Regions from separate parts of the Paenibacillus sp. MDV22-iso6 genome, predicted to be linked through region 1. Evidence: riboswitches for the same ligand, from Rfam matches in the RefSeq annotation. Region 1 holds a riboswitch; the other holds the start of a gene.
The links. Region 1 has a riboswitch for glycine ahead of gcvT (glycine cleavage system aminomethyltransferase GcvT). Riboswitches for the same ligand answer to the same signal wherever they lie in the genome.
Positions count from the first base shown of each region.

Region 2: another riboswitch for glycine. It lies ahead of sdaAB (L-serine ammonia-lyase, iron-sulfur-dependent subunit beta); the one in region 1 lies ahead of gcvT (glycine cleavage system aminomethyltransferase GcvT).

Region 1 is NZ_JBZVDZ010000004.1:548,852-564,721, reverse strand. Features, by position in the region: gene AC4PM4_RS14575 (helix-turn-helix domain-containing protein) at 1-1,090, shown strand, start outside; gene AC4PM4_RS14570 (alpha/beta hydrolase family protein) at 1,235-2,401, shown strand; gene AC4PM4_RS14565 (ABC transporter substrate-binding protein) at 2,428-3,408, shown strand; gene AC4PM4_RS14560 (hypothetical protein) at 3,405-4,187, shown strand; gene gcvPB (aminomethyl-transferring glycine dehydrogenase subunit GcvPB) at 4,332-5,819, opposite strand; gene gcvPA (aminomethyl-transferring glycine dehydrogenase subunit GcvPA) at 5,915-7,270, opposite strand; gene gcvT (glycine cleavage system aminomethyltransferase GcvT) at 7,267-8,403, opposite strand; glycine riboswitch at 8,601-8,701, opposite strand; glycine riboswitch at 8,705-8,827, opposite strand; gene gcvH (glycine cleavage system protein GcvH) at 9,175-9,564, shown strand; gene AC4PM4_RS14535 (PTS mannitol transporter subunit IIBC) at 10,129-11,595, shown strand; gene AC4PM4_RS14530 (BglG family transcription antiterminator) at 11,595-13,700, shown strand; gene AC4PM4_RS14525 (PTS mannitol transporter subunit IIA) at 13,697-14,131, shown strand; gene AC4PM4_RS14520 (mannitol-1-phosphate 5-dehydrogenase) at 14,128-15,279, shown strand; gene AC4PM4_RS14515 (cysteine-rich CWC family protein) at 15,332-15,580, opposite strand; gene AC4PM4_RS14510 (endonuclease MutS2) at 15,673-15,870, opposite strand, start outside.
Region 2 is NZ_JBZVDZ010000008.1:256,790-272,659, reverse strand. Features, by position in the region: gene pstB (phosphate ABC transporter ATP-binding protein PstB) at 1-233, shown strand, start outside; gene AC4PM4_RS22945 (phosphotransferase) at 461-1,552, shown strand; gene AC4PM4_RS22940 (MFS transporter) at 1,582-2,859, shown strand; glycine riboswitch at 3,197-3,320, shown strand; glycine riboswitch at 3,325-3,468, shown strand; gene sdaAB (L-serine ammonia-lyase, iron-sulfur-dependent subunit beta) at 3,580-4,269, shown strand; gene sdaAA (L-serine ammonia-lyase, iron-sulfur-dependent, subunit alpha) at 4,259-5,203, shown strand; gene AC4PM4_RS22925 (YhgE/Pip domain-containing protein) at 5,460-6,677, shown strand; gene AC4PM4_RS22920 (PadR family transcriptional regulator) at 6,796-7,308, shown strand; gene AC4PM4_RS22915 (alpha-glycosidase) at 7,457-9,211, opposite strand; gene AC4PM4_RS22910 (response regulator transcription factor) at 9,491-10,174, shown strand; gene AC4PM4_RS22905 (HAMP domain-containing sensor histidine kinase) at 10,219-11,736, shown strand; gene AC4PM4_RS22900 (ABC transporter ATP-binding protein) at 11,798-12,712, shown strand; gene AC4PM4_RS22895 (ABC transporter permease) at 12,709-13,425, shown strand; gene AC4PM4_RS22890 (ABC transporter permease) at 13,427-14,161, shown strand; gene AC4PM4_RS22885 (PAS domain-containing hybrid sensor histidine kinase/response regulator) at 14,438-15,870, shown strand, end outside.

The DNA.
Region 1 (15,870 bases):
TACCGCTTCTGCGATTGCCCGTGTTGCCGATTATATGAATGAACATCTGGATCATGAGTTAAAACGAGATGAATTGTCCAAGCTTGCTGGCCTGAGTCCAGGGTATTTTTCGTGGGCATTTCAGCAATATACAGGAAAGACCCCGACGGCCTATCTGATGGATGTCAGAATGAAACGGGCCAAGGAGCTCCTTTTGTCAGGTGATGGTGTAAAAGAGACCGCGGTCCGAGTCGGCTATGAAGATGAATTTTATTTTAGCCGCAGATTCAAACAGAAGATGGGACTTTCGCCTAATGCTTTTGTCAAAAGCCGCAGATATAGTATCGCAAGTGTCTCTGATCCAATCTCGGGCAGTTTACTGGCACTTGGCCTGCTTCCGAAAGCTGCTGCCTTTTATCCAAATCACGAATTATACAACCGAATGACTCGTCTGCATTCTTATGAGCTGGGGGAAGGGCAGATCTGGCAAGAAAATGTGGATCGATTGCGTGCGTCGGAGCCGGAGCTTATTTTCTGCACTGACATTCTGGGCGAGCGGGCGCGAAAAGAGCTGGAGCAGATTGCGCCGACAGTTGCCATCCCTTGGTTATCCGCAGACTGGCGCGAGCAGCTTCGAATGATTGCAGAAGTCATGGAGCATCGGGCAGAGGCGGAGGTGTGGCTGTCAGAATATGATGGCAAGGCGGAAGCGGTCTACCGCAAAGTAAGACGTAACATCGGTGGAGCTACCGTCAACATATGGCGTATCACGGATTCGGAATATCGGATATATGGCAAACGCAATGCTGGCGCGGTCCTTTATGATGATTTTAGATTGGCAGCTACGCATCGTCTCGATGACATCAATGTTTTTGAATCGGTGACTAAAGAAGCTCTGGAAAAATACGACGCAGATATGCTGATTATCATGGTAGATTCCACGCAGCAGGCGGCCCGGGAATGGAAGGCGCTTCAGGCCAGTGAGCAGTGGCATCGTTTGACAGCGGTTCGGCATGGACATGTGTACGAGGTGGGGACAGAAAAATTGTTTGAGTATTCAGCTTGGTCGCATGATCGGGCGCTATCCTATTTTATGCGGTTATTTGGCTGACTAAAGTCCAGTTCACTCCGTTTATATATCCATGTTTAGCTGAAGCAATGAATGATATGATACGTATTGAGAAAGAAAATCATTATCAGTGTAAAGAGGAGGTGACATTCCATTTCTGGAAAGCCGCCTTGGAATCTAGAGCAATTGTTTAAAGCACCTCGATTATACCCGGTTTCCGAAGATCAACATACCGGCGTACATGCTTGCTTCTATGAGGGTGTGTCATATAAAGGTCGTGCTACTCGCATATTTGGCTACTACGGCATCCCGCGTCCGGTCTCTCCTAACGAGGAAGTTCCCGCGGTAATTTTGGTTCACGGTGGTGCGGGAACAGCTTTTAGCAGTTGGGTGAAAGAATGGATGGCACGAGGGTATGCTGCGATAGCCATGGATCTGGAAGGGCATGTTCCATTCGGGGATGAGGAGCACACCGAACGGATGGAATGGCCTTCACATTCATGGAGTGGTCCTGAGAAACAGGGTGTATTTGCAGATTACGAACAGCCTGTTGAAGATCAATGGATGTATCATGCCGTAGCCGCTGTAATATTGGCTCATTCATTGCTCCGCTCTTTTCCGGGTGTAGACAAGCAGAGCATAGGTATAACAGGAATTTCATGGGGAGGCATCATCACAAGTTTGGTTGCGGGGTTAGACACCAGGCTTTCTTTTGCCATGCCCGTTTATGGCTGTGGGTATTTGCATGAACCGGGTTCCTATTATGGGCTTAGCTTTGCATCGATGCCGGAGGCAGAGGCAGAACGTGTTCGTCTATTATGGGATCCATCCACATATCTGTCGGAAAGCAGCTTGCCGATGTTATGGCTTAACGGTAGTAATGATACCCATTTTCCGTTGACCATATTTAACAAGTCTTTTGAGCAGCATCTGGAGTGCCATCCGAACAACAAAAGCAGACTAAGCCTTCATCCGGGTCTTGGACATTCTTATAAGGAGGCATGGGCATGCGAGGGGGTCTTCGCTTTTGCAGACAGTATCGTTAAAGCGAAACCTGCGCTTATTGAAATATGTGAGGAGAAGCACGAGGACGGTTGGTTTGTCGTTCGGTATGATTCATGCCTTCCTGTCCTGGAGGCCAATCTTTATTGGTGCGTGGATGATCGCAATTGGAGAACCGCAAGATGGGAGTCCATCCCTGCTTCGTTGGATACAACGAACTGCAAAGCGCTCATACGTCTTCCACAGCATGGAAGTTCGTTTTTTATGAATCTAAGAAATGAAAAGGGCTGGATCACAAGCACACGTGTAATGAGAAATGAGAGAACGGCAGAAGACAAAATAACAGAATAACGAATGAATAAGGGGATCTGTAGAAAATGAAACAACGAAATCAACGCTACTTCACGTTAACAGCAGTTTTGCTTGCGGTGCTATTATTGATTGTGGCCTGTGGCAACAAAGAGAAGTCAGGTTCGTCTGAGGCAGAACCGACGAAACAGGAACAAGCGGCTTCGGAAGAGTCCCAAGATGCCACGTTTACATTTAAGGATACAAATGGTGAGCAGACATTACCACAAAAGCCAGAAAATATCGCTTCCACAGTGACATATTTGACGGATCACCTGATTGCACTTGGCATGACGCCACAAGCTACAGTAAAATCACAGAACGAAGATTTTCCGTTATATTTGAAGCCATTCTTGAATGATGTGGCTATCATCGGTGATCAAGGTAAGGTCAGTGTAGAGAAAATGCTCTCTCTTGGACCAGATCTGATTGTGACGGATACGAACAGCAAAGAGCAATACGAGAATTATGCCAAAATTGCTCCAACGGCCATGCTTGAGAATGGATATGTGGCACCTGATTGGCAGACGGCATTTCGAGCTACCGCGGCGGCCTTTGGTCTGAACGAAAAGGCAGAAGAAGTGATAAAAACCTATGAAACGCATAAAGCTGAGGCGATCCAAAAAGTTCACGCCAAAGCAGAGGGTAAGACACTCATGGTATTGCGGATAAGAAATGATATTCGGTATTACGGAGACATGGACTACAAATGGCTTTATGATGATTTCGGTTTCTCCAGACCGGCTGTTTTCCCCGTGACAAGCGCTGAAAGTCGCTATGAAGTATTGTCTAATGAAAAGTTGCCAGAAATCGATCCGGATTACATTATCCTTATCAATGATAATGAAGAGATCTATAACAATCTGCAGACCTTGGGGATTTGGAAAAACATGAAGGCTGTTAAAAATAATCAGGTATTCCAGGTGGCTTCAGATTCGTGGTTTGGCGGGTATGGACCCAATGCGGCTACTTCCATGCTGGATGACCTGAATCGTTTGTTCGGCGAATGATGAATGACCGGATTCGTGAGGAACTGGGGAAGCACTTTAATCTTGTACAGGAACTGAATGGTGTACCCGTGGCATCGCTATGTGGAGAATCTATTGTTGATCCGGAGGCAATGAGAAGCTTTTTGTCCGCCTATCAACAGTTAATCGAGGGACAGGATCTAACGGTTGCCGCAGCCTATTTCACCAGTTGGTTCGGGGATGTGGCAGCTGCGCTGCAATATACCGTATCCGTCCATGATTCAGCTCCGAATTTTTCGCTAGCCAATCTGAGTATACATTTGATGAAGGAAACCGGGTATACACGAATTGCTTTTCAACTTGAGAACATGGATGTCACTCTCGCTCCGAAGGATTCGGAGGAAAGAACGGTCTGGCTTGAAGCAGAATTAAGACGTTTTTACAGTCAGACTGCACGTCCCCTCATGGAGTGTTTGTCCAAAGCTTCTGGGTTGCATGTCAGCATGTTGTGGGGGCAGTTGCCAACGGCTCTGCAAAACTACAGGGAGAATATTCATAATACGTATCAAGACGATGAAGCTCTCTTGCGTCAGTTTGCCGCTGATGAACTGGTGCTGCAAAATGGTCTGGAAGCTGATGTATTTGGTCTGGCCAAGAATCCGCTTCGTGTCAGGGTTCGGATGATTGATCATCCGCTGGAGCCTACGAAGAGACTTGCGATCAAAAACGTCTGTTGCTTGCAATATTTACGACAAGGTCGCTCCTATTGTTACACCTGTCCGCGATTGGGCAAGAAGGAACGGGCCAATTGGAAGCCCTAGACCGGAGAAGATAAAATAAAGCTGACAGGTTAATAAGCAATAAAGAAAACAGCCGCGCAGAAAGCAAAATGCGGCTGTTTTTGGCATTTATTAATGATTATCAACGACTGAATATGTTTTCATTAGTTTATTAGAGGTTAGCTTTTAACTGCAAGCACAGTTCAGTACAGGTTTACGGGCTGCTGTTGTTTCATCCAGACGGGTAACCGGTGTGCCGTAAGGGGCATTGAGTACCAGTTCAGGCGTTTCTTCTGCTTCCTTGGCAATGCGAATCATCGTATCGACAAACCCATCAAGGGTTTCTTTGCTCTCGGTTTCGGTTGGTTCGATCATGATGCACTCCTCGACGTTCAGCGGGAAGTACACGGTTGGCGGGTGATACCCAAAATCAAGCAATCGTTTGGCAACATCCAGTGTACGTACACCATACTGTTTCAACCCCCGGCCAGACATAACGAATTCATGTTTGCACACGCCTGGATACGGAATCTCGTAGTAAGGTGCGAGACGGGCCATCATGTAGTTGGCGTTGAGCACCGCACATTCAGATACCCGGCGTAAGCCTTCAGGTCCATAAGTACGAATGTAGGCATAGGCGCGGACCAGAATACCGAAGTTACCATAGTAAGCTTTGACCCGGCCAATGGATTGATCACCTTCGCGATCCAATGCATATATACCCTCATCATTTTTGATGACCATCGGTTTCGGCAGAAATGGAATCAAGCGGCTCTTCACACCAACCGGGCCGGCACCAGGTCCACCTCCGCCGTGCGGAGTACTCATCGTTTTATGCAAGTTCAGATGCACCACGTCGAAGCCCATATCGCCAGGTCGGGTGATGCCCATAATGGCATTGGAGTTGGCTCCATCGTAGTACAGCAAGCCACCTGCCTGATGCACAATGGAGGCAATCTCCTGAATGTCTTTTTCAAAGAGTCCGAGTGTATTCGGGTTAGTCAGCATGAGCGCTGCGGTGTCCGAACCAACAGCTGCGCGAAGTGCGTCAAGATCTACCAGACCGTCTGCGCGGGAAGGAATCGTTACCGTTTCGAAACCTGCTACGGTTGCACTTGCCGGGTTGGTCCCATGAGAAGAATCGGGTACGATGACTTTCGTACGCCGTTCACCACGACCTTCGTGGTAAGCACGGATCATCATGAGCCCGGTCCATTCGCCATGTGCACCAGCGGCCGGTTGCAGCGTAACGGCGTCCATCCCGGTAAGTCCGGCAAGGTCATTTTGCAACGTGTAGAGCAGTTCAAGTGCACCTTGAATGCTGGATTCATGCTGATATGGATGAATTTTGGCGAACCCGTTGTAACGGGCCACATCCTCATTAATCTTCGGATTATATTTCATCGTACAAGAGCCCAGCGGATAGAATCCGTTATCTATCCCGAAATTACGACGAGACAGGGCAGTGTAATGGCGAATGACGTCAACTTCAAAAACCTCAGGCAATGCTGCTGCTTCCGACCGAAGCATTTCCCGGGGAATCAGGGAATCCACAGCTTGACGGGGAACGTCGCATTCGGGCAACGAATAAGCGACCCGACCCGGACTGCTGAGTTCAAAAATCAACGATTGCTCCGGTGCTGGAGAGGCAGCCTGGTTAGTGTCTGTTGTGATAGTTTCAGGTTGGCCCGAAGTGGAGATAGAGGTTACCGTTTCCGATTGTCCTTGTGCTGATGTCGTCGTAGTTGTCTTTGTTGTCGTTTCCTGAGTCACAGCGATCCCTCCAATACACGTGCGAATTCGTCGATCTCTTCCTTGCTGCGTCGTTCAGTAACTGCAATCAGCATATGTCCGGCGAGCTCGGGATAATCACGGCCAAGTTCATACCCGCCAATGAAACCTGCATCGAGCAATTTCAGTTGCAGTGGTTCCACATTTGTTCCTTCAGGCAGTTGGATAACAAACTCATTGAACGTAGGGGCGGTAAACGTAAGAGAGACGCCTGGAATTGCGGTAAACGTATTAAGGGCATAATGGCTCTTTTGCAAATTCAAATCAGCAACGTCGATCATGCCTTGTTTACCCATAATGGACATATATACAGAGGCGCTCAGCGCGAGCAACGCCTGGTTGGAACAGATGTTGGACGTCGCCTTTTCACGGCGGATATGCTGTTCCCGTGCTTGCAGCGTGAGTACAAAACCACGCTTGCCGTTGCGGTCCGTTGTCTGGCCTACAATTCGGCCAGGAATTCGGCGCATATGAGCCTGGGATACGGCGAAGTATCCGCATGTTGGGCCGCCGAGTGAAGCGGCGATGCCAAGGGGCTGCGCGTCGCCAACGACGATGTCAGCACCCAGCTTGCCTGGGGCTTCCAGCAGACCCAGCGATAGCGGGTTGGCGCTGACCACGAGCAGGCTCTTGTGCGCATGCGCAAGGTCTGCGGCCTGTTTTACATTTTCCACGGCGCCGAAGAAGTTCGGGCTTTGAATCATGACGGCTGCGGTGTCATCGGACACGGCGGCTTGCAGGGCATCCCAGTCTGTTACACCATTTTGATATCCAATCTCAACAATCTCCAGATTGAGGCCGTGAGCATAAGCTTGCAATACCTGACGGGATTCGGGGTGCACGGTACGTGACACAATCAGTTGTTTGCGGCGGGTTGCCGCTGCGGCCAGATTGCCTGCTTCCGCAAATGCAGTTGCACCATCGTACATGCTGGCATTGGCTACAGCCATGCCTGTCAACTCACAGATGTAGGATTGAAACTCGAAAATCGCCTGCAATTCTCCTTGGCTGATCTCGGGTTGATAAGGTGTATAGGCTGTATAGAACTCGGAACGGGAGATGACATGATTAATGACGGAGGGAACGTGGTGATCATAAATGCCTGCACCCAGGAAACTGGCGTGTGTCTCGAAGTTGGCATTCGCTGCCGCTTGCTTCGACATATGACGTGTCAGTGCGTATTCATCCAGTTTGGAGGAAACAGGCAGTTCGCCCTGATAGCGAATCTCCTGTGGAATGTCATGGAACAGATCCTCAATCGTTTCCACGCCGATGGTTGCCAGCATGGCACTCTGATCCTGCTCGGTCATGGGAATGTAGCGATGCTTGCTCATGCTTGATCAGCTCCTTGAGTAGGTGTCTTTGGCGCACGTGTCCGTTTATGAAAAGGGGTCTTCACAACCTCGGCTTTCAATTTCTTGCCACGAATCTCAATCTCCAGCGGGGTACCCAGTGCAGCATATTTGCTATCAATCAAGGCCAGCCCCAGATTGCGTTTCAACGTAGGCGACTGAGTGCCTGTGGTCACTTCACCAATCTGCACGCCTTCGGCGTAAATGGGATAATGAGGGCGAGGGATGCCGCGCTCCAGCACTTCGATGCCGACCAGCTTTCGGGCAGGCCCATCATTTTTTTGCTGCAACAAGGCTTCATGTCCGATAAACGGTCCTGCATTTAGCTTCACAAACATACTTACGCCAGCCTCCAGCGGTGAGATGGTTGCAGACAATTCCTGTCCATACAGGGGCAGCTTGGCTTCAAAGCGCAGCGTATCCCGGGCGCCTAGTCCAGTCGGAACGAGTCCGTGACCTTCTCCGGCTTGCATCAATCCGTTCCAGACCGCAGCGGCTTGTTCCGCAGGAACATAGAGCTCAAAGCCATCTTCACCGGTATATCCGGTGCGGGATAACAGCAATGTAACGCCACATACCTTCGCATTTGCTACAAATCGGAAAGGCTCAATCGAAGACACATCGGTATCTGTCACCGTTCCGAGAATATCGACTGCCAGCGGACCTTGCAGGGCAAGCAGCGCCGTTTGATCCGAATCATTGGTCATCGTTACGCCTGGCGTCATGTGCTGTTGCAGCCATGCCCAGTCCTTGTCGATGTTGGAGGCGTTAACTACCAGCATATAATGCTGGTCTTTCAGTTTATAGATCAGCAGATCATCGACCACGCCGCCATCCGGATAACACATTAACGTGTATTGGGCCTGACCGGGAACGAGTGTTGTTATATCATTGGTGGTCATGTACTGTAAAAAAGCTTCTGCGTGTTCACCTTGTACGGTGAATTCACCCATGTGGGATACATCAAATAATCCGGCACGTTCTCTTACCGCTTCGTGCTCTTTCTGAATTCCACTGAATTGTACCGGGAGCTCCCAGCCACCAAAATCAATGCATCGTACGCCTTCATATTGCTGATAGAGTGGAAAGAGTGGGGTTCTAAGCAAATCGGACATCCAATCACCTCGTCATGGGCCGTCAACCGGCCGAGTGTGTAACCGTGGATCAATGAATCTGGCATCATATTTTATTATAAAAGTAAGGTAAGGACGCTATAGGCAGCGCCGCTCTATAACCTGTTTTCGTTTTTTTGGGAAAAAGGAAAAGGACAGGCCAAAGAATCGGCATGCCAGAAGCACGCTGTATTCTTAGGCTCTGTCCTTGGTACCTGAGAGTTACCCCGCCGAATGATGCAGCAGGTTTCCCCTTGGGTGATCATAACGCCCATACAGGGCGATTAGATGCTCTCCAGAGTTGCGTCCCGTAAAAGTCCTTTTGCCTGAGAGATTCACCTCCGCTTGTCGGTGGCTTACTCCTTCGGCGTTACCGCATGTACACCCTGATTCGGGTGTCAAGGGTAATCTCTCCCTTTACATTCATCCGCGGGTATTGCATAGACCAATTAAACACATTTACTACTCTCATTAAAGCCTGAATCGTCTATTGATGTCAAGAACGATATCATAGATATGAACAAAAAATCCGAATGAAATTTTTAATTAACATTAAAATGTACGTCTATTTATAAAGAGTGCGCTTACTTTTCTAATATTCACCATTATATGTAGGGAGGGTCCATTTGAGTTACAGGCATATAAGGAAGAAAAACAAATAAATTGTGAGGTATCTTGACATTTGAATCGAAAATATCATACGCTATGTTCTGGGAAAAAGGTTAAGGTCAAAGAAACGCATGCACTCATTAATGAAAAGCGAGGCGGATATCGATGAGCGAATTGAAAAGTGATTTCCTGTACAGTGAAGAGCACGAATGGGTGCAGACCGTAGGGGAGGATACCGTACGTATTGGCATTACCGAGTTCGCGCAGCATCAGCTGGGTGACATTGTGTTTGTAGAATTGCCTGACCTTGAATCGGATGTAAAAGCGGAAGACGGCATTGGAACGATTGAATCCGTCAAAACCGTTTCGGATTTGTTTTCTCCTGTCAGTGGAACGATTATTGCTGTGAATGATGCATTGCAGGATTCCCCGGAGCTGGTTAACAACTCCCCATATGAGGAAGGCTGGATGATCGAGATTCGTGTTGAGGGCGACCTCACAGCAGCACTTTCCACATTGATGAACGCGGATGCGTATCGTAAACATACGGAATAATATTAAGGTGCAAATTTCCGCTAGATACGGAGTTTCAGCTTAATGGAAAAGTTCGTTTAACGTAATAAAAATGAATCGATTGATTATAGATCCGGATGGTGATACAGCTCATTCGGAGAATACTTAGGCGCAATTGCCTCACCTGGGACAGGGTGAGGCAATTGCGCTTTTTCGTTGTTAACAGACGAAAGGGATGGAATGAATATCAATTAACGTGTTTCATCAATATTTCTAATTGAGATAGAAACAGCTCGTTCAAATAGAATAAATTTACAATTTCGTTTGTCATTAAAATGGGGCATTTCGTGGGTATGATACATGAAAGGGAATAACAGGTTCCATTCCATATACAAGGTTCAAACATGGGACAATCCTTTAAATTTAAATCTTGTCATCAACGTTCATGACGGAAGTAGGTTTTCATTTCGTTGTAGAAGATACCGTTTTCATTTACGATATGGTTGTAAATTAAGATTTATTGAAGATTTGTACCTTTGTTCGTCTGGATCATCGTTGTCAAAATTCAGTGGAATTAAGGTTTAATATGTTGAGGAGGTTTTCAATATGAGTTCAGTGGACGCAAAGTCCGAAAAAAGCGGAGGAATACGGGTCGGCGTTCAGAAGTTTGGACGTTTCCTGAGTGGTATGGTTATGCCGAACATGGGTGCATTTATCGCCTGGGGTTTGATTACGGCATTGTTCATTCCAAAAGGATGGTTCCCTAACGCAGATTTTGCATTGCTGGTTGATCCAATGATCAAATATTTGCTGCCTTTGCTTATCGGTTACACAGGCGGTACCATGGTACACGGCCAACGTGGTGGTGTAGTCGGTGCAATAATGACCATCGGGGTTATTGTCGGCAGTGACATTCCAATGTTCCTTGGCGCCATGATTGCCGGACCATTGGGAGCTTGGGTCATTAAGAAATTTGACAAAGCTGTCGATGGCAAAATCAAATCAGGGTTTGAGATGCTGGTTAACAACTTCTCCGCTGGTATTATTGGTGGGATTTTGGCCCTTCTAGCCCTTAAAGGCATCGGGCCTTTCGTTGAAGCGATTAGCAAGGTGTTATCGGCTGGGGTAGAAGCTTTGATGAACGCTGGTCTTCTCCCGCTGGTCAACCTGATCATTGAGCCAGGAAAAGTATTATTCCTGAACAATGCCATCAACCATGGGATTCTGACACCGATTGGTACGGATCAAGCAAGAGAACTGGGGCAATCCGTATTATTCATGCTTGAATCCAACCCAGGACCTGGACTCGGCATTTTGCTGGCATACTGCTTCTTCGGTCGCGGATCAGCCAAATCTTCCGCTCCAGGTGCTGTAATCATTCATTTCTTTGGCGGGATTCACGAGATTTATTTCCCTTACATTCTGATGAGACCGATACTGATTCTGGCTGCGATGGCTGGTGGTGTGGCGGGTACATTGACCTTCATGCTGACAGGAGCTGGTTTGGTATCTGCACCGTCACCGGGAAGTATCATTGCCTACTCATTGTTAACACCTAAGGGCGGATATCTTGGTATGTTTGCCGGGGTAGCCGTAGCTGCGGTTATCTCCTTCCTCGTGGCATCCATACTGCTCAAAACAGGTAAACAGAAGGATGACGAAGATCTGGATAGTGCTTCCAGCCGCATGAAAGATATGAAAAATCAGGGCAAAACGGGTAACCTCACCGTTGATAAAGACAATCGTGAAGCTGACCGTGCAGCCGATATTGCTTCTTCGGCAGTAAAAACGGATATCAATAAAATTGTATTCTCCTGTGATGCAGGTATGGGTTCGAGTGCCATGGGTGCCTCGATTCTGCGGAAGAAAATGAAGGCAGCCGGTGTGGATGTCGCTGTAACCAACACGGCGATCAGTGAGATTCCACAAGATGCCGACATCGTCATCACACAGAAAACATTGACTGACCGGGCCAAATCCGTGGCTCCAAATGCAGAGCATATTTCCATCGATAACTTCCTGAAGAGTCCTGAATATGAGGCACTGGTGGAGCGCCTCAAATCCGACTCCTGATGAGTAATATTACAAGGAGACAGCGTGAGATCGTGGAGTTCCTGCTGGAGCATCCTCATGAGGTAACTGCTGGCGATATAGCTGTTGTGGTCAAAGTAAGCACTCGTACCGTACATCGAGAGTTGCAGATGATTGAACAATGGCTTGAGCCCCTTGGCATGAGATTGGAAAAAAAATCGGGAACCGGGGTTCGAATTGATCCCGGTTCCGATGATTTGGCCGTATTGCGTCAACAACTTGAGCTTAACGAATATGTGGAGTTTACGCCCGAAGAGCGTAAACTCTTCATGCTTTGTATTTTGCTGGATGAATCCGAGCCTGTGAAGCTGCTTGCATTGGCCTCAGATCTGAAGGTAACCGTGTCTACGGCAAGCAATGATCTGGACGATCTGGAACCACGCATTCAGCTGGCTGGATTGAAGCTGGTTCGCAGACGTGGATATGGGGTCAAGATCAATGGAAGCGAGCTGGCTCATCGCATGGCTATTTCCGCGCTCGCTCTTGAATATCTGGATGAATCCGATTTATTCGGTAGACAAGCGGAGCAGGGAGTTTCCAAAGTAAACAGCAAACTTCTGGAAATGATAGGGCATGAGGATGTACTTACGGTCGAAAATGCATTATGGCAGCCGGATATTGAGTGGTTGGAAAATATCCCGGAACGTCAATACATGAAGCTGCTGATCCAATTGTCTGTAGCGGTTGTGCGGATTCGCAAAGGTTTTGGCATAGGTCGGGGCACACAACAGGACAAAAATGACGTTGGGAATCCACTGCAAGATGAGCGGAAGGTGCCGGAATATTTGGCTTCACGGTTGTGCGGCGTTCTATCTGCCCAGCTTGGGCTGGAGTTTGTCGGCGAGGAGCAGGCTTATTTTCACAGGCTGCTAGTTGAAATCGAGCAATCGATTCATTCCTCGCGTCTTCTGCCCATAGACGATCTGGTCTTACTCGACATGGTTCGTTCTCTTACAGATCGAATGCAGGAGAAAACTCATTATTCGTTCCATGAGGATCGTCTGCTTCGTGAAGGTCTGATTGCCCATATAGAGCCGGTGCTGGAACGAATGGATGGGCGGCAGCTCATCCGTAATCCGTTGCTTCAGCAGATCCGCAAGGATTATGAATCACTGTTTGAGGATGTAAAGAAAGCCGTGCGAGAGGCTTGGCCCAATACGGATGTGCCGGATGAGGAGATCGGATTTTTGGTAATGCACTTCGGTGCTTCCATTGAACGGCTGCGGGTGCTGAAGCGTGAAATCAGGGCTGTCGTCGTCTGTACGAGTGGGATTGGATCTTCACGGATGTTATCGAGCCGTCTGTCCAAGGAAATTCCCGAAATTCGGATTGTGGACAGCGTGTCCTGGTATGAAGCCGCACGTATACCGAAGACGGAATATGATCTGGTTCTCTCTACCGTGGATCTGCCGATGGATAAACATCAATACTACAAGGTAAGCCCACTGCTGACGGCAGAAGAAAGTGAACGTTTAAGAAACTTCATCAGGACAACGACGCTTCAGCGGGAACATAGTCCCCCACCTGAAGCAGACTCAGGGACAACAGGACGAATTTCCGATCCGGTTGGACTGGAAGCGACCCTGATTGAAATCGTACAGATAATCGGCAAGTTTCAGGTGTTCCCGCTGGATAATCAGGAGATCGGATTTTTAGAAACGGCTTACGCCATGTGCAGCGTTTTGCATCAATCCGGTGTATTGAATAATCCAGATGAGATTGCCAGGCTGCTGGAGGAGCGTGAAGCTGTTGGAAGTCAGAAGATTCCCGGAACTTCCCTCGCTCTGTTTCATACACGCAGTGATGGCATTCACAGTCCTTCAATTACGCTGTTCCAATTGACAGAGCCGCTTCTACGCACGCCGGAAGACCCGGCAGGTGTCAGCCATGTGCTCTTGATGCTTGGACCCAGACAGTTATCGAAGGAAAGTTTGGAGGTACTGAGTGAAATCAGTGCGCTATTGTTGCAGGAAGAAATGATTGCATTACTTGAAAAAGGCAACCGGGATGATCTTATTCATTACTTGTCCCAAGAACTTGCGGGATTTTACCGCAGCAAAACCGAAATTGGAGGTATTCAAACATGAGTGTGTTAACTAAAGATAAAGTCATCATGAATGCAACGGCTCAGGACAAATACGAAGCGATTCGTATGGCAGGTCAAATTTTGAAAGACGCGGGACATATCACCGCTGAATACATCGACAAAATGCTGGAGCGTGAAGAGATTGTCTCCACGTATGTCGGCAACGGACTTGCGATTCCACACGGCACGAAGGAATCCAAATCATTCATCCTGTCCACAGGCATTTCCGTCATTCAGTTCCCGCAAGGTGTTGATTTTGGGGAAGAAAAAGCGTATATGGTCATTGGTATCGCCGCTCAAGGTGGAGAACATATGGAGATCCTGACCAGCATCGCAGTCATCTGCGCCGAGGAAGAGAACATGGAAGCTTTGCGTCATGCTCAAACCGCCGAAGAAGTCATCACTATTTTGGAAAGTGAAATGGAACTATGAAGGCCCTTCACTTTGGAGCAGGTAATATTGGACGTGGCTTTATCGGTTTGATTCTGTCCCGTGCAGGCTACAATGTTGTTTTCTCCGACGTTAATCAGGAGCTGGTTAAGGCTCTAGAGCAGCGTGGAGAGTATACGGTTGAACTGGCTAACGAGGCCAAAGACCTGGAGACAGTTACCGGTGTGAGTGCAATCGATGGAACCAATTTGGATACCGTTGCTCAGAATGTTGCAGAAGCTGAACTGATCACAACTGCAGTGGGCGTGAACATTCTGAAACATATTGCTCCCGGTATTGCCAAAGGACTTACGTCCAGATTGGGAACGGGCGATGTCTTCCAGCCCCTTCACATTATTGCCTGTGAAAATGCAATTGGAGCCAGCACTCAGCTGAAAGAACATGTATATGGCCTGCTTGATGAGCGGACTCGCCTGCTTGCGGATCAGTACGTGTATTTCCCGGACTCTGCCGTAGATCGGATTGTGCCGATTCAGCATCATGAAGATTCATTGCATGTACAGGTAGAGCCTTTCTATGAATGGGTTGTTGACCGTTCACAAATGGCCCCTGCGTTCAAACCGGTTGAGGGTGTAATGTATGTGGATGATCTGGAGCCTTATATCGAACGGAAGCTGTTTACCGTAAATACGGGACACTGTATTGCCGCTTATATTGGATATGTGAATGGGTTTGATACAATTCAGAAGGCTATTGCCGATGAAAAAGTCAAATCCATCGTATATGGTGCCTTGCAGGAAACCGGAGCCGTTTTGGTGAAGCGTTTTGGATTCAATGCCGACGATCATCAGTTGTACATTGCCAAAATATTGGAACGGTTCGTTAACCCGCATCTGACGGATGAGGTAACTCGTGTAGGACGTTCTCCACTGCGGAAACTGTCCCCGAATGACCGTCTGGTTCGCCCAGCTCTCCAGGCTTACGAGTATGGAACGGAGACAACACTTTTGGCGATGGGTATGGCCGCTGCCTGCAAGTTTGACGTATCCGAAGACCCGGAAGCGGTGGAACTCCAGACTACGATCCAGCAAAAAGGGATTGAAGCAGCACTCAGCCAGTATACGTCCATGGATGAGAGTCATCCTGTACTGAAGCAGGCTGTAGCGCATTATCAACAAATGCAGAAGTAACGTTCTGTATTTCAATACAAAATAATATTGATTGAAGAAGAGCCTCACAGGGTTAACTGTGGGGCTCTTTATTTTGCTCTGTCTTCTTTTTATACGTATCCAGACATGCCTCGCAGATGCAGGACTTCCTGCGCTGTTCTGCCGGAATGGGGTCAAATACCCCTTCTGGGAACACAGCCCGGTTACACCAGCATTCTGAATGAGGACGACCAGCCGCATAGGAGCAGCCATTGGCCTCACCGCATAAAGGACATACAAGAACTTCTGGAGTGACTTTCTTTGTATCCTGCTCAACAGACATACGAGTCTTCCTTCCCCGATAAATTTCTAACCACGAACGATCGATAGGTTTATTAAAGTATAGCAACTCAACCCATTATATCAATCCTGTGGTTATTCTTCAGGGGGCAATTCAATTTTCAGTCCTTCCACATGCTTGCGACTCATCAGTTTGCGTTTCTTTCGGTTCTCTTTGGACTCCAGCACAATGTCGAGGTCATAGTCACCCGGATATAGTTCATCTGCGGAGATGTGCAGAGTTAGACGTTTCTTATGAATTTTGACTTTACGTCCACGCAGCATGACTCCGAT
Region 2 (15,870 bases), on a different contig from region 1:
CATCTGCGCTTGACCCGGTATCAACGGGTAAGGTGGAGGAGTTGATCTCGGAGCTCAAGAAGGAGCTGCGGATCGTAATTGTTACCCATAATATGCAGCAGGCGGCACGCATCTCGGATTATACAGCTTATTTTTATCTGGGAAGCATGATTGAGCACGGGGATACGGAACATATTTTCACCAACCCGGACAATCGTCTGACTCAAGAATATATTATGGGACGTTTCGGTTAACTGTTAAATTGGATGGAGTATGAGATCGAGATAGATTTATAGAGATAGAAGGAAGCATAACACTCGGGCGAGGTCGTTCGGGGGTTATGCTTTTTTACATCATTCTACATATGGAATAGTTTGCCAAAATAAAAACAATCATGCTACGATATTTGTGAGCACCACCTTTAATTTGATAAGAGAAGGAGATGTGGATCATAACTACCCATAAGATTGCCCATGACACCATGGCAACTGAAATTATCTCGCATTATTCCATAGAAAAGCCTGCAATTTCCTTTATCCGACATAATGAAAATCTAACGTATCAGGTGGTTGATGAATCAACCGGAGAGAAGTACCTATTGCGTATACATAAAGCCGCTTTTGCAAGCATGACGGGCATCCAGCATACACGACCTGCACTTGAAGCAGAGATGAATCTACTTTATACATTACGGGCTACCAGACCATTGCGGGTGCAGACTCCTGTACGCAATACATCGGATGAGTGGGTCACCGTCTGGTTGGACGAAGCAGGAGAAGAGATCTGTTGTACTGTTCTGGAATGGATTGAGGGCAGGGATATTAAGCAGGGAGAACGTCTGACAACAGCGCAGATTCATGATTTGGGCGTACAGTTGCAGACGTTGCACCAATATGGACGACGACCAACGGGAGCTCCTGAGCCTCAGGTGGGTTCACTGAAGTCTGAAAGCGGGCAGCAGACGAATGACCGTGAACAGCACGCTGATAAGGCGATCATCTCAGATATATATAACGATAGCCCTGCCTTAGAGCAAATGGGAGTAAGACCAGCCTATGGCTCGATCAAAGAGAATCTGGTCATGTTGGAGCAATTGGAGGAAGGCGTTAGACGTGGTATCTTTACTCCTGAAGATTTCGATCTGATTCGTGAGACGTTTGAGAACATTAACGGGCAACTCGAAACGTATCCGCACAATGCCGAGACATGGGGAGTAATTCACGGAGATATTACCCGCGGCAATCTGCTAGTGACGGATCAGGGTATATCTATGATTGATTTTTGTTTATACGGTTATGGCTACTATCTCTTTGATGCCGGAGGTGCGGCTACGATTTTCAATCGGGAGGAACGGGATGTCTTCCTATCGGGATATACGGAGCAGACAGGACCACTGACGAAGCGTGATATTCGGTTAATGGAAGGATTCATGCTGATCTTTACGTTCGGCTATTTTGCATTTCAGATGGAGAATGAGTCCAGGTACGAATGGATGAAAGAGCGGATGCCTCTTATATGCAGCAAATTTTGTAGACCATATCTGCAGAACGAGAGTATTTTCTATGAGTTATAATTTGTGATTTCTAGTGGGTGGGTAGCGCTATGAAGAACATTCGTGCAAAGAGAGTTGCATCGAAGGGGCAGTCTGGTGGCTGGAAGCATGCCGGATTGCTACTTAGCGGAGTGGGCATATCCAATCTGGGTGATTTCATATATATTGTGGCGATCAACCTGATGGTATTGAATATGACACAGTCTCCAGCGGCAGTCGCAGGGTTGTGGATTATCTCGCCGATTGCTTCGGTGTGCACTAAGTTTTGGTCAGGCAGCCTGATTGATCGTTATGATCAGCGACAGCTGATGATTGGTGCTGATATGCTACGGGCATTGTTGGTGGCGGCGCTCCCACTGATGTCCAGCCTATGGATGATGTACGCAGTGATGTTTCTGATCAGCATGTCTTCATCTATATTTGTCCCTTCCTCTCAGGTATACATTACCCGGTTGGTACCTGCTGAACGGCGCAAGCGCTTCAATTCCCTACAAGCCCTGATCAGCTCAGGGGCATTTATTACCGGCCCAGCAGTTGCAGGAGTGATGCTAATTTATTTATCTCCGGCGGCAGCCATTTATGCCAATGCGGTTTCTTTTGCTGCTTCTGCGTTGATTCTAATGTTTCTTCCCAAACTGGGCATTGGAGAACAGAATATAGGGACGGGAAGCAGACTCACACCTCGGATGATTGCCCAGGATTGGAGAGCTGTACTGAGCTTCAGCCGAAAGTCGGGCTACGTGGTCGGTATATATGCCCTGTTCCAGATTATTCTGGTGGTCGGCATGTCGCTGGATGCTCAGGAAGTGGTGTTTATCCGTCAGGTGATGAACCTGCCTGAATCACAGTACGGAGCATTAATGAGTATCACCGGAATCGGTTATTTGGCAGGTTCCATGCTGGTTTGGATGTTCGCCAAACATTTGCCGATCCGTCACATGATGGGTGGCGGTGTACTTCTGGTCGCGCTGGGTTATTTTCTGTTCTCCCGTTCATTCTCGTTTGAGCTGGCGGCGGTTGCCTTTATTCTGCTCGGTCTGTGCTCCGCACTGGCGAATACGGGCCTGGTTACCTTTTATCAAAATAATATCCCTGTCGATCTGATGGGGCGAATGAGCAGTGTACTTGGACTAGTGTTAAGTATGCTACAGGTGGCTTCCATTTTGATTGCAGGCGTAGTGGCCGAGCAGTTGTCACTTCGTATGGTATATACAGTTGTATCCGGGGTTATGCTGCTGGCTGCGTTGGGATTGTGGGTGACGAGTATGCTTCCTTCCCGAAGCAGGTATTACGATGAACCATCGAAGCCCAAGGCGATGGTGGGGTGACAGGCAGAAATACGGCAATTCTAGTACAGAATAAAGGTTACCTGAATACCCGAACCGTTCTGTGGAACATAACATAAATAGTATTAAACACTGATAGTCACTAATAGAAAATGAACAATGTATACGCTTTCGAGATGAAACGCATTAACACATTCATGTGATGAAAGTTTACAGTTCGTTAATTTATTTAGTGTATAAAATGGAAAAAAGCAAATATTCACAAAGAAATCGTTAAGTTTGTTGACACTGATCTTCCGGTCGATTAATCTTAATGAGAAAGTATTAAAAACTTCAATTATCGTTCTGTTACAAGATCAGAATGGTTCCATACAGCGAATGATAGCGAGCGGGAGAGACCTGGGCATGTCGAGTAAAATGGCAGCTGTCGGGCACCGAAGGAGCAAGCTGCTACGCACCCGGCGCAGTGGTTAATCTCTCAGGTAAATGTACCATCGTTGGACGCAACTCTGGAGAGTGCGCGAAACTGCGCCACCCAAGGGGTATATGGTCAAGCAGCACGGTGTGCAGGGTGACATCACCTGTGAATACAGGGATTGCATCGATCCGCCGCGCTGCTTATCATGAAACTCTCAGGTATCGAGGACAGAGAGAGGGCCTAGGGCCTTCTTCTGTCCTTTTTTGATGTCATCATTCAGTAATAAAGGAACATTATGGGTGTACGTCTGGATGAAAATGACGATTATAAATGGAGGGTTTGCGATGCGTTTTAAAGACGTTTTTTCAATTATTGGTCCGTCCATGACAGGTCCATCAAGTTCACATACGGCTGGAGCGGCAAGATTGGGGCGAATTGCCCGTCAGTGGCTGGGGTGCACGCCTGAACGCGCTCGATTAACACTGTATGGCTCGTTCGCCGATACGTATCAGGGGCATGGTACGGATCTTGCGTTAATCGGTGGCCTGCTTGATTATGTGACTGATGATCCACGTATACCGGATGCAGAACAATATGCAGAGGAAGTGGGTATGGAGGTAGAGTTTTTTACAAGTGGCCTGCCTGCTCCTCATCCGAATACGGTCAAGATTGAACTGTGGCATGGAGACCGTCAATGCTCACTAATTGGTGCTTCCATTGGCGGAGGTAGTGTATCGGTGCATGCATTGAATGATTTTCGTGTACAGATCAGCGGAGAGTTTCCCACACTTGTACTGCGCCATTCGGACAAAGCAGGGGTGCTCGCTTCCGTAACCTCCACCATCAGTTCGTCCGGGGTGAACATCGGGTACATGCAAGTGGATCGGAAAGCCCGGGATGGTGAAGCATTGACAGCGATGGAGATGGATGGTGTGCCAAATCCTGAGATGCTGAACCGTCTGCGGTCACTGGATCATATGCTGGACATTCGCGTGATTGATTTGAAGAGAGGGGTCGAGCCTGATGCGGTTTAAACATCTACATGAACTGAATACCATCTGTACAGCAGAATCCAAAACCATCGCCGAGCTGATGATCGAAGAGCAGGTTCAGGAGACGAATATCCCGGAAGCGGATGTTGTACGGCAGATGTCGGATTACTATCAGGTGATGAAGGAAGCTGTACACAAAGGGCTGACAGAAGATACGACATCACGCAGCGGTTTGACTGGCGGAGACGGCAAAAAAATGGCTGAGTACATTCGTAAAGGTGAGACTTGTTCTGGAGATGCTTCTGCACTGGCCATGGCGTATGCCCTTTGTGTATCGGAAGTGAATGCCTCCATGGGCCGGATCGTTGCCACACCAACAGCCGGTTCTTGCGGCATCATTCCGGGTGTGTTTATTAGCTCCCAAGAGCGTTTTGGCTGGAGTGACGAGCATCTGGTGAACGGTCTGTTCTGTGCGGGAGCGATTGGTTATGTCATTGCCAACAATTCATTTATCTCCGGTGCCGAGGGTGGCTGTCAGGCTGAAGTGGGTTCTGCCATCGGTATGGCCGCTGGAGCCATGGTGGAGCTGCGTGGAGGGACGCCGGAGCAAGTGGTTCATGCGGTTGGCCTCGCGTTAAAAAATACATTAGGCCTTATCTGCGATCCCGTCGCAGGCCTCGTGGAAATTCCGTGCATCGTGCGTAACGGACTGGGTGCCGTAACTGCGTTGGCTGCGGCCGACATGGCGCTGGCCGGGGTACGAAGTGCCATTCCTTCTGACGAAGTCATTGATGTCATGCTGGAAGTGGGCAGTGCGATGCCGAGCAGGCACCGTGAAACGGCCCAAGGTGGGCTTGCCCAAACACCGACAGGACGGAAAATGATGGAGAAGCTTGCTAAACCGAAGGCGAAGCGTGCTGAGCCTGAGATTGAAGCTGAGTCTCCTGCTGAAAATGAACCAGAAGCCAAGGCATAACATGCATGAACGTACATGAACTGAATTTAATTCGTGGAGCTTGATCATTAACGGTAATGATCTGCTCCCATCTTGATAAAAAAGCCGATACGAATTCTTCCTGGTGAAGAAGCGTATCGGCTTTTTTGTTGTTCCAACAAAGAAAAATAAAAAGGTATTGACGTTTATATATCGTTTAGATATATTATTTATTTTCATATATCAACACGATATATAAGATCGAGAATAAGTTATACAAATTAAGGAGATGGATAACATGAAAAGTGTTTTTCAAACGAGTCTTCTGTTTTTGAAAAATGGAGCTACAGTAGTCGGGTTAATTACAGCCGTACTGTTCCAGGTTTTTTTTAATACCATTTGGCTTAGTGGATATGATCAGGTAAATGCACGGATGAATCAGCTTGCTGTGACCATCGTAAATGAAGATGGGGCTGCGGCTGAGCCTGTGGCAAAGTCTCTTGCAGAGGGGCTTCATTTCGCGATTAAACCTTCGGCAACTATGGAAGAAGCCAGACAGATGTTAACGGACCGGGATGTATACATGATTATCGAGATTCCATCCGGTTTCATGCAGCAGGCGGGAGACTTGTCAGGCCCGGTGGCAGTGAAGTATGTAATGAATGAATCCAATGTGGCTACCGTAAAAAGTGTGATGCAGACCGTATCCGCACAAGTTACAGCGACGTTGAACCGTGAAGTACAGCAAAACAGCATTCGGGGAGTGCTGAATCAATCAGGTATGGCTGACGATCAGGCGAATGCGATGGCAGCGGGGTTATCTTCCCGGGTGGAGGCAGAAGTGGAACGGCTGAATCCAGTTCATAACTTTGCTTTTTCCATGGTACCAATGTTGATTGTGACGGCTACCTTTACAGGTGCAATGCTTCTTGGCATGAATCTGCAAAAGGTTTCTGGTGAACTCAGTAGCAGGGCAGGAAAATGGGAACGCTTTTGGGCGCGCAATATCATCAATGTTGGTGCTGCATTTATCGTATCGCTCGTTGGAGCAGGGATGATGCATGTTATGGGTGTATCATCAGCAGATGGATGGTGGATGTTATGGCTATTTCAGTTGTTGATTACTTTATCTTTTCTATTCGTGGCGCAATTGAGCTTGCTGCTGCTTGGAAATGCTGGAGCATGGTTAAACAGTGCCTTGTTGCCTCTGCTGATGTTGTCATCAGGCGCAACCATTCCGCGCGATGTCATGCCTGACTTCTATCAACAGATCGGTCATTATCTGCCGGCAACCTACGCGGTGGAGGGTATGATGAATCTGGTGCTTGGCGGAGATGGAATTAGTCATGATGTTCTGCTTCTGGTAGTGATTGGAGCGGCGACGTTGGTTTTGGGAGCGGTGTGCACATGGATCAAACGCTCAGGTCCTGCACAATCCGGCATACCTTTGGAGTCCAAGACTGCTGCGACACCTGTCGCTCTGACTGGAAACCTGCCTTCACCTGATCGTGGATAATATGGATAACGATAAGCCCCCTTTTGCCGGATAAGCCAATCCGTGAACGTCTGATGATGTTGAACGTATAAGGGAGGATGTGATACGTTAAGAGCAATTGGAAAGGAGCGGTACACCGATGAACACGCAGCATGTCATCCTCGGAATACTGCACAATCAGCCATGTTCCGGATATGAGATCAAGCAGTACTTTGAACAATATTTTTCATTTTTCTTCGATGCCAGCTTTGGCACCATTTATCCCACACTTGCGAAGATGGAAAAGTCAGGGTTATTGACCAAAGAATCCGTTAGACAAGAAGGGAAACCTGACAAAAATGTGTATACCTTAACACCGGAAGGGTCTGCGGAGTTCAATACCTATTTGATGAGTCCCCTGGAAGCAGAGGTGTTCCGTTCTGATTTTCTGATGCGTCTGTATTTCGGAGAGCTGGCGGATGAAGATACTGTCGCAGGGTGGGTCCGGTCGGAGCTGAATCGTAAAGAGTTGCTGTATGCCGAGCTGCAGCGCCAGATGAAGCAATTTGGCGAACAGATCTCACCTGCACAGCGTTTGTGTATGCAAGTGGGGCTTGTGCAATATGAGGCTACCATCCGATTGCTCAAGGAACAGCTGACCGCGCCTCTGTAGCTTTCTATAGTATCCGTGTCACTAAATTAATTGACGATCCATCCATAACGCAGAAAAGCGCTCTACAGATTAGTAACAGGTCTGTGAGCGCTTATCCGGCGTTGCTTGCAATGCGTTGGAATTGCAAGGATACAACAATATGAAGAAGTTACGCGATATCTGTACTTAGTACAGCATATCCATATGCGGGCAGCTCAACGGCCAGAATTCCCTCTTCCTTGGCTGTACGATAATTCTCGCCAAATAACTCCGTCCATTCCCCGGCACCCGCTTCGAGCTCCACGATAGCTGTTTCTTCCGAACGATTGAAAAGGATCAGAATGCGCTCCTCCTCATCCTGTCGTTCCATCACAAGCTGGCTTCCGCCTTCACGGGCCTGCAGGAATCGAATGCTGCCTTCTGCACGCAGGGCAGGATGGGCATGGCGAAGTGCGATTAGCTTCTGATAAAAGGTGAACAGCTCGCGATCCTGCTTCGTCTCATCCCACTCCATACATTTCCGACAGCCGGGATCATGATCGCCGTCCAGCCCAATCTCATCCCCGTAATAGATGCACGGGGCACCCATATAGCTGAATTGGAACAACGCGGCCAGTTTCATCTTCCGCTGGTCACCCTCACATAAGGTGAGCAGCCGTGGTGTATCGTGGCTATCAAGCAGATTGAACGCCACTTCGCTGGCTTGCAGCGCATAGCGGGACAGTTGTCGACCGATCGAGTTCGCGAACTGTTCGGCGTGCATGGCATCTTTTACAAAAAAACGATTTACGGCTTCCGTAAATGGATAGTTCATCGAGGCATCGAACTGATCACCTTGCAGCCAGGAGGAGGACTCATTCCATACCTCACCCAGGATATAGGCATCCGGATTCGCAGCCTTCACTACACGGCGGAAGTCGCGCCAGAACGCATTATCCACTTCATCCGCGACATCCAGCCGCCAGCCGTCGGTGCCCACTTCCTTGATCCAGTATTCGGCGACCTCCAGCAAATACGCCTTCACCTCGGGATTTTCCGTGTTAAGCTTCGGCATGTGGGCTTCGAATCCGAATGTTTCATACGTAGGAATGCCATCCTTCACGTCCAGCGGGAATTCATGCACATGGAACCAGTCCTTATATTTGGACTTCTCCCCGTTCTTCTGCACATCCACAAACGGCGCAAAAGTCTTCCCAGAATGATTGAACACCGCATCCAATAGCACCCGGATTCCGCGTGCATGGCACAGCTCAACAAGCCGTTTGGCTGTATCTGCATCACCAAAATGCCGATCTACTCGCAAATAATCTTCGGTATCGTATTTGTGATTGGTCGTTGCCTCGAAGATTGGTGTGAAATAAATGGCGTTAATGCCCAACTCTTCAAGGTAATCCAGATGGTCGATGACGCCCTGGAGATCACCGCCGAAGAAGTTAAACGGGGTCGGCTCACCACCCCAGGGTTCCACTTTTTCTGGATCAAGGTCGGGGTTGCCATTTGCGAATCGTTCAGGGAAGATCTGATAGAAGATCGCATCCTTCACCCATGCAGGCGGTGTAAATACAGCTCCGGGATGGATGTACGGAAACTGGAACATGTGACCAGGATCGTCGGGTTCATGCGTTTGGAAATCCGTTTCGGTCATCCAGATCTGTTCTGTGCCGCTTTTCAGCAGGAAGGAATACTTCAGTCGATGATACGGAGGCTTTACTTGCCCCTCATAATAATCGAACATGGAATCGGATGTATATTTGGTTAAAGGAACCAGCTCTTTGGTGCGATCCCAGGCGTATTTGTCCCCAGTCAGGGCATGTACCTCGGTGAGATCATTCTTTTTGGCACGCAGACGCAGACGAATGGTATCCTTATCGTAGGCATAGGCCCAGTTCCGTTTTGGTTGATGATAGATGGCTTCCAGCAGCATGTTGAATCTCCTCCCGTCGTATACACACGTAGTATGTGAGCAAGTAGCTGCATTCGATGCAAATCAATCTCGGGATGAATGCCACATGCTTATGTTGTTGAATCAACCTCTCAATCTCTGCATGAATTATGCGAAGCGGATGATTAAGGTATAATTTAAAATAAAAGGATATCCATGGTCGTGTGATCATCATTCGTACATTTTATATAAACAAGATACTTCATTATGTTTCAAATATATAATTAACCCAAAGGGTACAGAAAGGAAACGAATACGCGCATGAAAACGAAACTGTTATACATTGAAGACGATACGGAAATTGCCACATGGGTTAGGGCCGACTTGGAGGAGCGTGGATATGAGGTGGTATGGCTCGGAAGTGGTGAAGGTGCGGCTGAAGCTGCCGGGGGCTGCTCGTTGGTTATTCTGGATGTCATGCTGCCGGGACTGGATGGATTTACGGTAGGACAGCGACTCAAAAAGGAACATCCTGAAGTGCCCATTGTCATGCTCTCGGCTAGAACGTCCATTGACGACAAGCTGCATGGGCTTGATTTTGCCGATGATTATGTAACCAAGCCATTCCATCCCGATGAACTTGCCGCACGGATTGAAGTCCAGCTTCGGAAGGCAGGGACAGCGATCTCGGCCGATACCGTGGTAAAACTGGACCACTTGTCCATCTACGAGAAGGATCACCGGATCGTGAATGAGGAGACAGAGGAAGAAATTATTTTATCGGGCAAACAGTTTCATATCTTCGCCTACCTGCTCAGGCATATGGGCATGATTCGAACCAAGGAACAGATCTACGAAGCCGTTTGGAACGAGCCTTATCTGGACGGGGACAAGACATTAATGGTACATATCCGGCATCTGCGCGAGAAGCTGGAGCGTGATCCGGCGAACCCAACCATCATTCAAACCGTTCGTGGTGTTGGGTATCGTGTGAAGAAGCCATGAGAAGAAAAGCGACGATGCGCGATCCATCCGATAGGAATAAGGGAGTGAAACGTAGCCTTCCAGGCAAACGGAAAATGCGTTTTGGACGGACCTTGATGTCCCGATATATTCTCCTGATCTTGGCAGCGGTTTTGTTTGTGCCGGTCGTTCTCCCCATTACATCTATTATCTATGTGGTGGTGGTGAACAATACAAATAAAGACAATACGGCACCTTATGGCGATAGCACGAAAATTAGCAACCTGTGGACCCGGGAATCCGAGAAGCTGGATGGGGCGACATCTGAAAAAATCAATCAACGTATGGAACAGCTGCACCGGAAATATCCCAATTCTTCGATGTACCGTGTGGACCAAAACGGTGAAACGGCATTTATTCTCGCTGGAGAGGACGTTGATGTATCGGAGTCCACCGTGGATGGAACAACAATGACGACATTGAAATGGACGTTGGATCATCCGAATACAGAGACCCGGATTCCTTCGATATGGAATGCAAACAGCTCCCTGGAATTTATGAAGGAAGCCTCCTATCGTGATCCGCTAACGGTTGTTTCTTTTGTGGGTGGAGATAGTGAAGACAAGGGACAAGGGTTTATGGTGATTGAGGTTCCAAGGTATCTTTTGCAAAAGCCACAGAACAACTGGCCTATGGAACTTTTGTATTTGGGTGGATTGATGATGATCATCTTCCTGTTATTTATCATCATGTCGATCCTGTTCTTTGCGCGAATTCGCAAGCGGCTCATCCGGCTCCAGACGGCGATGATCACTCCGGGCAAGGAAGGCATTCCCCTTCCTGTGGAGATTCGCAGATCGGATGAGATTGGACATCTGGAGGAATCGTTCAACGAAATGGTGCATCAGTTGACAGACAGCCGTCACCGGGAGCGGGAGGAAGAGCAGCTTCGCAAACGTCTTGTCGCGGGATTGTCGCATGATCTGCGTACACCGCTGACCGTCATCCGTGGACATATGCATTCCCTTCACAAAGAACCACTAAGCACGGCTGCGGATACTTCATTGCGTCGTATGGAAGCCAAGATGGATGATTTGAGCGGATTGATCGACAACATGTTATCGTACAACCTGCTCACCAGCGGAAAATATACATTGAAGCTGGAACAGAAGGACGTCCTGCGAATCGTCAGAGAAACGGCAGCGGCCTGGTATCCCGTTTGGGAGAAAGAGCAGTTTGAGATTGATATCGATCTGCCGGAAGAACCGTTGTTCTGGCAGGTGGATGAGCAGGGATTACGTCGTGTTCTCGATAACCTGTTTCAGAATGTCATCCGTCATGCAGCGAGTGGAAAATATATTGGCATATCGACAGAACAGATCCATGGGGAGAAGGCTCTTGTTATTCAGGATAGGGGCCCAGGATTGCAGGAAGATTCGGATACCAAGGGAACAGGTCTGGGGTTATCCATCGTGGATCTGCTGATTCGTGAGATGGGGCTGCGGAAGAGGGTAGACAGCTCTGAGAATGGATTGCGGGTATGCCTCTATAGCGGCGGAGGAGCTGGGAAATCAAGGCCGTACCTTTTTTTAAACAAAACTTAAACTTCAGCCGACTTCAGCTTTAACCTTGGAAGGTTACGATGATATCCGAGGTGATTAAACAGTGACTGATAACATTATTCAAACCGCTAACTTATGGAAAACATACCGGGACCGTGCGGCGGTCCGTGAACTTGATCTGCATATTAAAAAGGGAGACATTTATGGCTTCCTTGGTCCCAACGGCGCTGGCAAAACAACAACTATTCGTATGCTTCTTGGCTTAATCAAGCCAACCAAAGGTGTCATCCGTATATTCGACAAGGATATCCGCAAGGATCGTATGGACATTCTGCGACGAGTAGGGTCATTGGTTGAGTATCCTTCATACTATGGTCATCTGAACGCGGTGGAGAATCTGGAAACCTTGCGCCGGATATTAAATGTACCCAAATCGAGGATTGCCGAAGTGCTTTCCATCGTGGATCTGACCCGGGATGCCAAACGTTCCGTAAAAGGTTACTCGCTTGGAATGAAACAGCGTCTGGGGATTGCAAGTGCCTTGTTGGGTCAGCCGGAGCTGCTGATTTTGGACGAGCCGACGAACGGTCTTGATCCGGCGGGCATTCAGGAGATCCGGGAATTAATCAAACGCATGCCGCTGGAACATGGCATCACCGTGCTGGTGTCCAGCCATTTGCTGAGTGAAGTGGAACAGATGGCGAGCCGGGTTGGCATTATCCGTGAGGGGAAAATGGTCCTTCAGGATACGATTGCTAATCTGCATAGCCAGACGGGTAGCTCCATTCGACTGACCGTTTCCGAGCCGGAAGAGGCGATGAAGCTGGCAAGAGAGCAGGGACAGTTCGGTCAACGTGAAGGAGCCGCGCTCACGTTCCCGTATATGGATAATAGCGCGATTGCATTGCTGGTTCGCCGATTGGTCGAGCAGGACCATGCGGTTTATCGTGTGGAAGAGCACCGTCAATCCCTGGAAGACTTGTTCATGCGGGTCATCGGTGAGGGGGCAACGGTATGACGGGCCGTGCGTTATCGTCCGACTGGCTCAAAATTCGTGGCAAAGGTATCTGGTTCCTCGTTTTCTTGGCCCCCATTGGACTGACGGCGATGCAAGCTTTGAATTTTGGGCTTCGTTTGGACTATCTGAAAGAACAGTATGGGGGTCATCTGTGGGAGAGTTTGCTGGATAATGTGGTTGTTTTTGTACCACTTGCCTTGATGCTGGGGGCGACAATTCTCAGTTCGATGATCGCAAATGTTGAACATGAGCAGGGATCATGGAAGCAATTGCTGGCGATGCCAATCACAAGACCTGCGGTGTACCTGGCCAAATTTCTACTCGCTTGTATGCTGCTCATCATCTCCTGTTTGTTATTAACCGCGGGAACTATTGGTCTGGGACTGCTGCTTGGGTTCGACGCGGGTGAGATCCCTTGGATACATGCAATCAAGTTGGGTTTATTGCCACTGGCTGGCGCACTTCCGGTGTTATCGCTGGAGCTATGGCTGACGATGGTAAATAAAAATCAGGCTCTTCCCGTCACTCTTGGGATTGTACTCGCAGTAATGGGGATGTTCGCACTCAGTATCTCACCGTACTTTCCGCTTGCTTGGGCACAGATGGCTTGGATCAGCCCGAAACCATTTGTGTATGTCGGTTTGGGTGTAGGGGCGGGGCTCCTAATCATGTTGCTGGGTATGATGCACTTTAGCCGGAAGGATGTGGCCTAAGATGAGTTTTGCAACAACCTATTTCCGAATCCTGTCCTCTGAGCGACTCAAAATGGGCAAATCACCTATCTGGCTTCTGATTCTGCTGAGTCCGTTAATCGCACTGCTTATTGGGCTGCTCTCCACACCATCAGGTCAATGGAATGTGCTTATGGGTTCAATGGTCTTTCTGCACGGTTTGTTGTTACTGCCCATCCTGACCGGCGTATTTACGTCTTTCGTCTGTCGATTCGAGCATGCGGGGGGAGGCTGGAAGCAAATGCTGGTGCTGCCCCTTACCCGTACGGGCGTGTATGCAGGCAAACTGACCATCGTGATTTTGCTTCTGGCGGGTACACAATTACTGTTGTTGGGGGCCATCCTGCTGACGGGTACGATCCAGGGCATCACGGACCCCATCCCATGGGGATTCCTTACAGGTAAGCTGCTGCTGGGGCTATTCGCTTGTGTGCCGCTGGCTGCTCTCCAAATGTTCGTTTCCTTGGTATGGAGCAGCTTTGCCGCACCGCTGGCATTGAATTTTGCGTTGACCGTACCGAACATTCTGATCGTGAACTCGGCTACATTTGGCCCATATTACCCTTGGGCGCAACCGATGATTCTAATGACACCTTTTGAAGGTGGGGGATTTGGAGCTTACAATGTTCCACTTGGGACCATGCTTGCAGTAGTCGGGGGCAGTGCAGTTCTCTTTATTTTAATTGGAGTTTTATATTTTAGAAAAAAAGAAATTTAATCGTAGAATTTATTCATTAGTTGTGTAATAAATTCCTTTTAAGCAAACATAGACCTCAGTTATTGACGGACTATGTCGCTTAAAGGGGATTTTTTTGTCGCTTTTACATGGTTTTGGTGAAGAGATTGTAAGCAAATTCGAACTGGAATCTGGTAAAATAAAAAAAGCTGTTTCTAGGAGGGCTTACATGGTTATTCGAGGGTAGGCCCATTTCGCCGAAAATTATATTTTTTGGTTGTTAGATGAAGATATAGGCTAAGAAAAGAGGGGTAAGCCTTGGATATTAATAAAACGGAAACCCTAAAGCGCATTATTTCTGAGGGAAGTTCTTACCAATCCTTGTTTTTTAATCACCCAGATGCCATATATGTGATGGACATCCATGGAAATTATATTGATGCCAATCCCTCGATTGAGAGGATTTCAGGGTATACATTTGAAGAACTCCGTAGCTTAAATCGAGATAGGATTTGCCCTCCTGAGAGTGAGGAGTTACGAGGAGAATACATTAGTGAGGTACTGGCTGGCCATTCAGTCAGTAAGCCGATCACGTTTTATCATAGAGACGGTTCCCTGAAACAGGCCAAGATTACCTATGTGCCCATAACGGAGAAAGAAGAGATTGTGGGGATATACGGTATTGCCAGGGATGTAACCGAGATCGTGGAAGTGGAACGTAAATTGCATGAAACGCAGGAGAAATATCAGATGTTGGCGGACCATGCTCAGGACCTCATTACCACGAGTTCGATGGACGGCAAGCTGCTTTATGTCTCTCCTTCCGTCTATTCGTTGCTGGGATATCGTCCGGAAGAGGTAACAGGAAAGTTCCTGAAGGATTACTGTTATCCTGAGGATTACCCTGAACTTCTAGAGATGTCGTCGAGTGGGAATGGCTGCAAGATGCGAGTGCTTCATAAGAAGGGGCACTACATCTGGATGGAAACGCTGGCAAAGCCGGTGGCCGGAGAAGAGGGCAAGAATACTCAGATCGTCAGCGTCAGCCGGGATATTACCCAGCATAAAAATGCAGAAAGACGTCTTAGAGAGAGTCGTCAACGTTACAAATCTCTCTTCGAACATAATCCAGCAGCGGTATACTCGCTGAATCTCGAAGGCAAATATACGGCAGTGAACCGCAATCTGGTCAAAATGCTGGATGTACCTCGGAGCAAATTGATTGGGCAGTCCTTTCTTTCGCATTTGGATAAATGTGAAGTGCACGGCGGGCAGGCATACTTCGAACTGGTGAAGCAGGGGAAGCCTCAACATTATGAGACCCGAATCGTGAATTCCAGTGGCCGGAAGGTTGATGTATCTATCATTAATGTTCCCATCATTGTGGATCAGGAACTCGTGGGTGTATATGGGATCTTGTCTGATATTACGGAGCGTAAGGATTATACAGAGCAGATCCAGGAGCTTAGCAAACAGCATGCTCTGATTCTTAACTCGGTTACAGAGGGCATCTATGGACTGGACGCAGATGGCATCACCAGGTTTATGAATCCGGCTGCTGCTTCCATGTTCGGCTACGAAGCGGAAGAGTTTGTCGGCAAAAGCTCGCATCCTATCATTCATCATTCACGTGCAGACGGCAGCTATTTTCCAAAAAGTGAATGCCCTATTCATATGACGGTGATGGACGGGCAGCGTCGCACTGTGAAGGAGGATGTGTTCTGGCGCAAAGACGGAACCAGCTTTCTGGT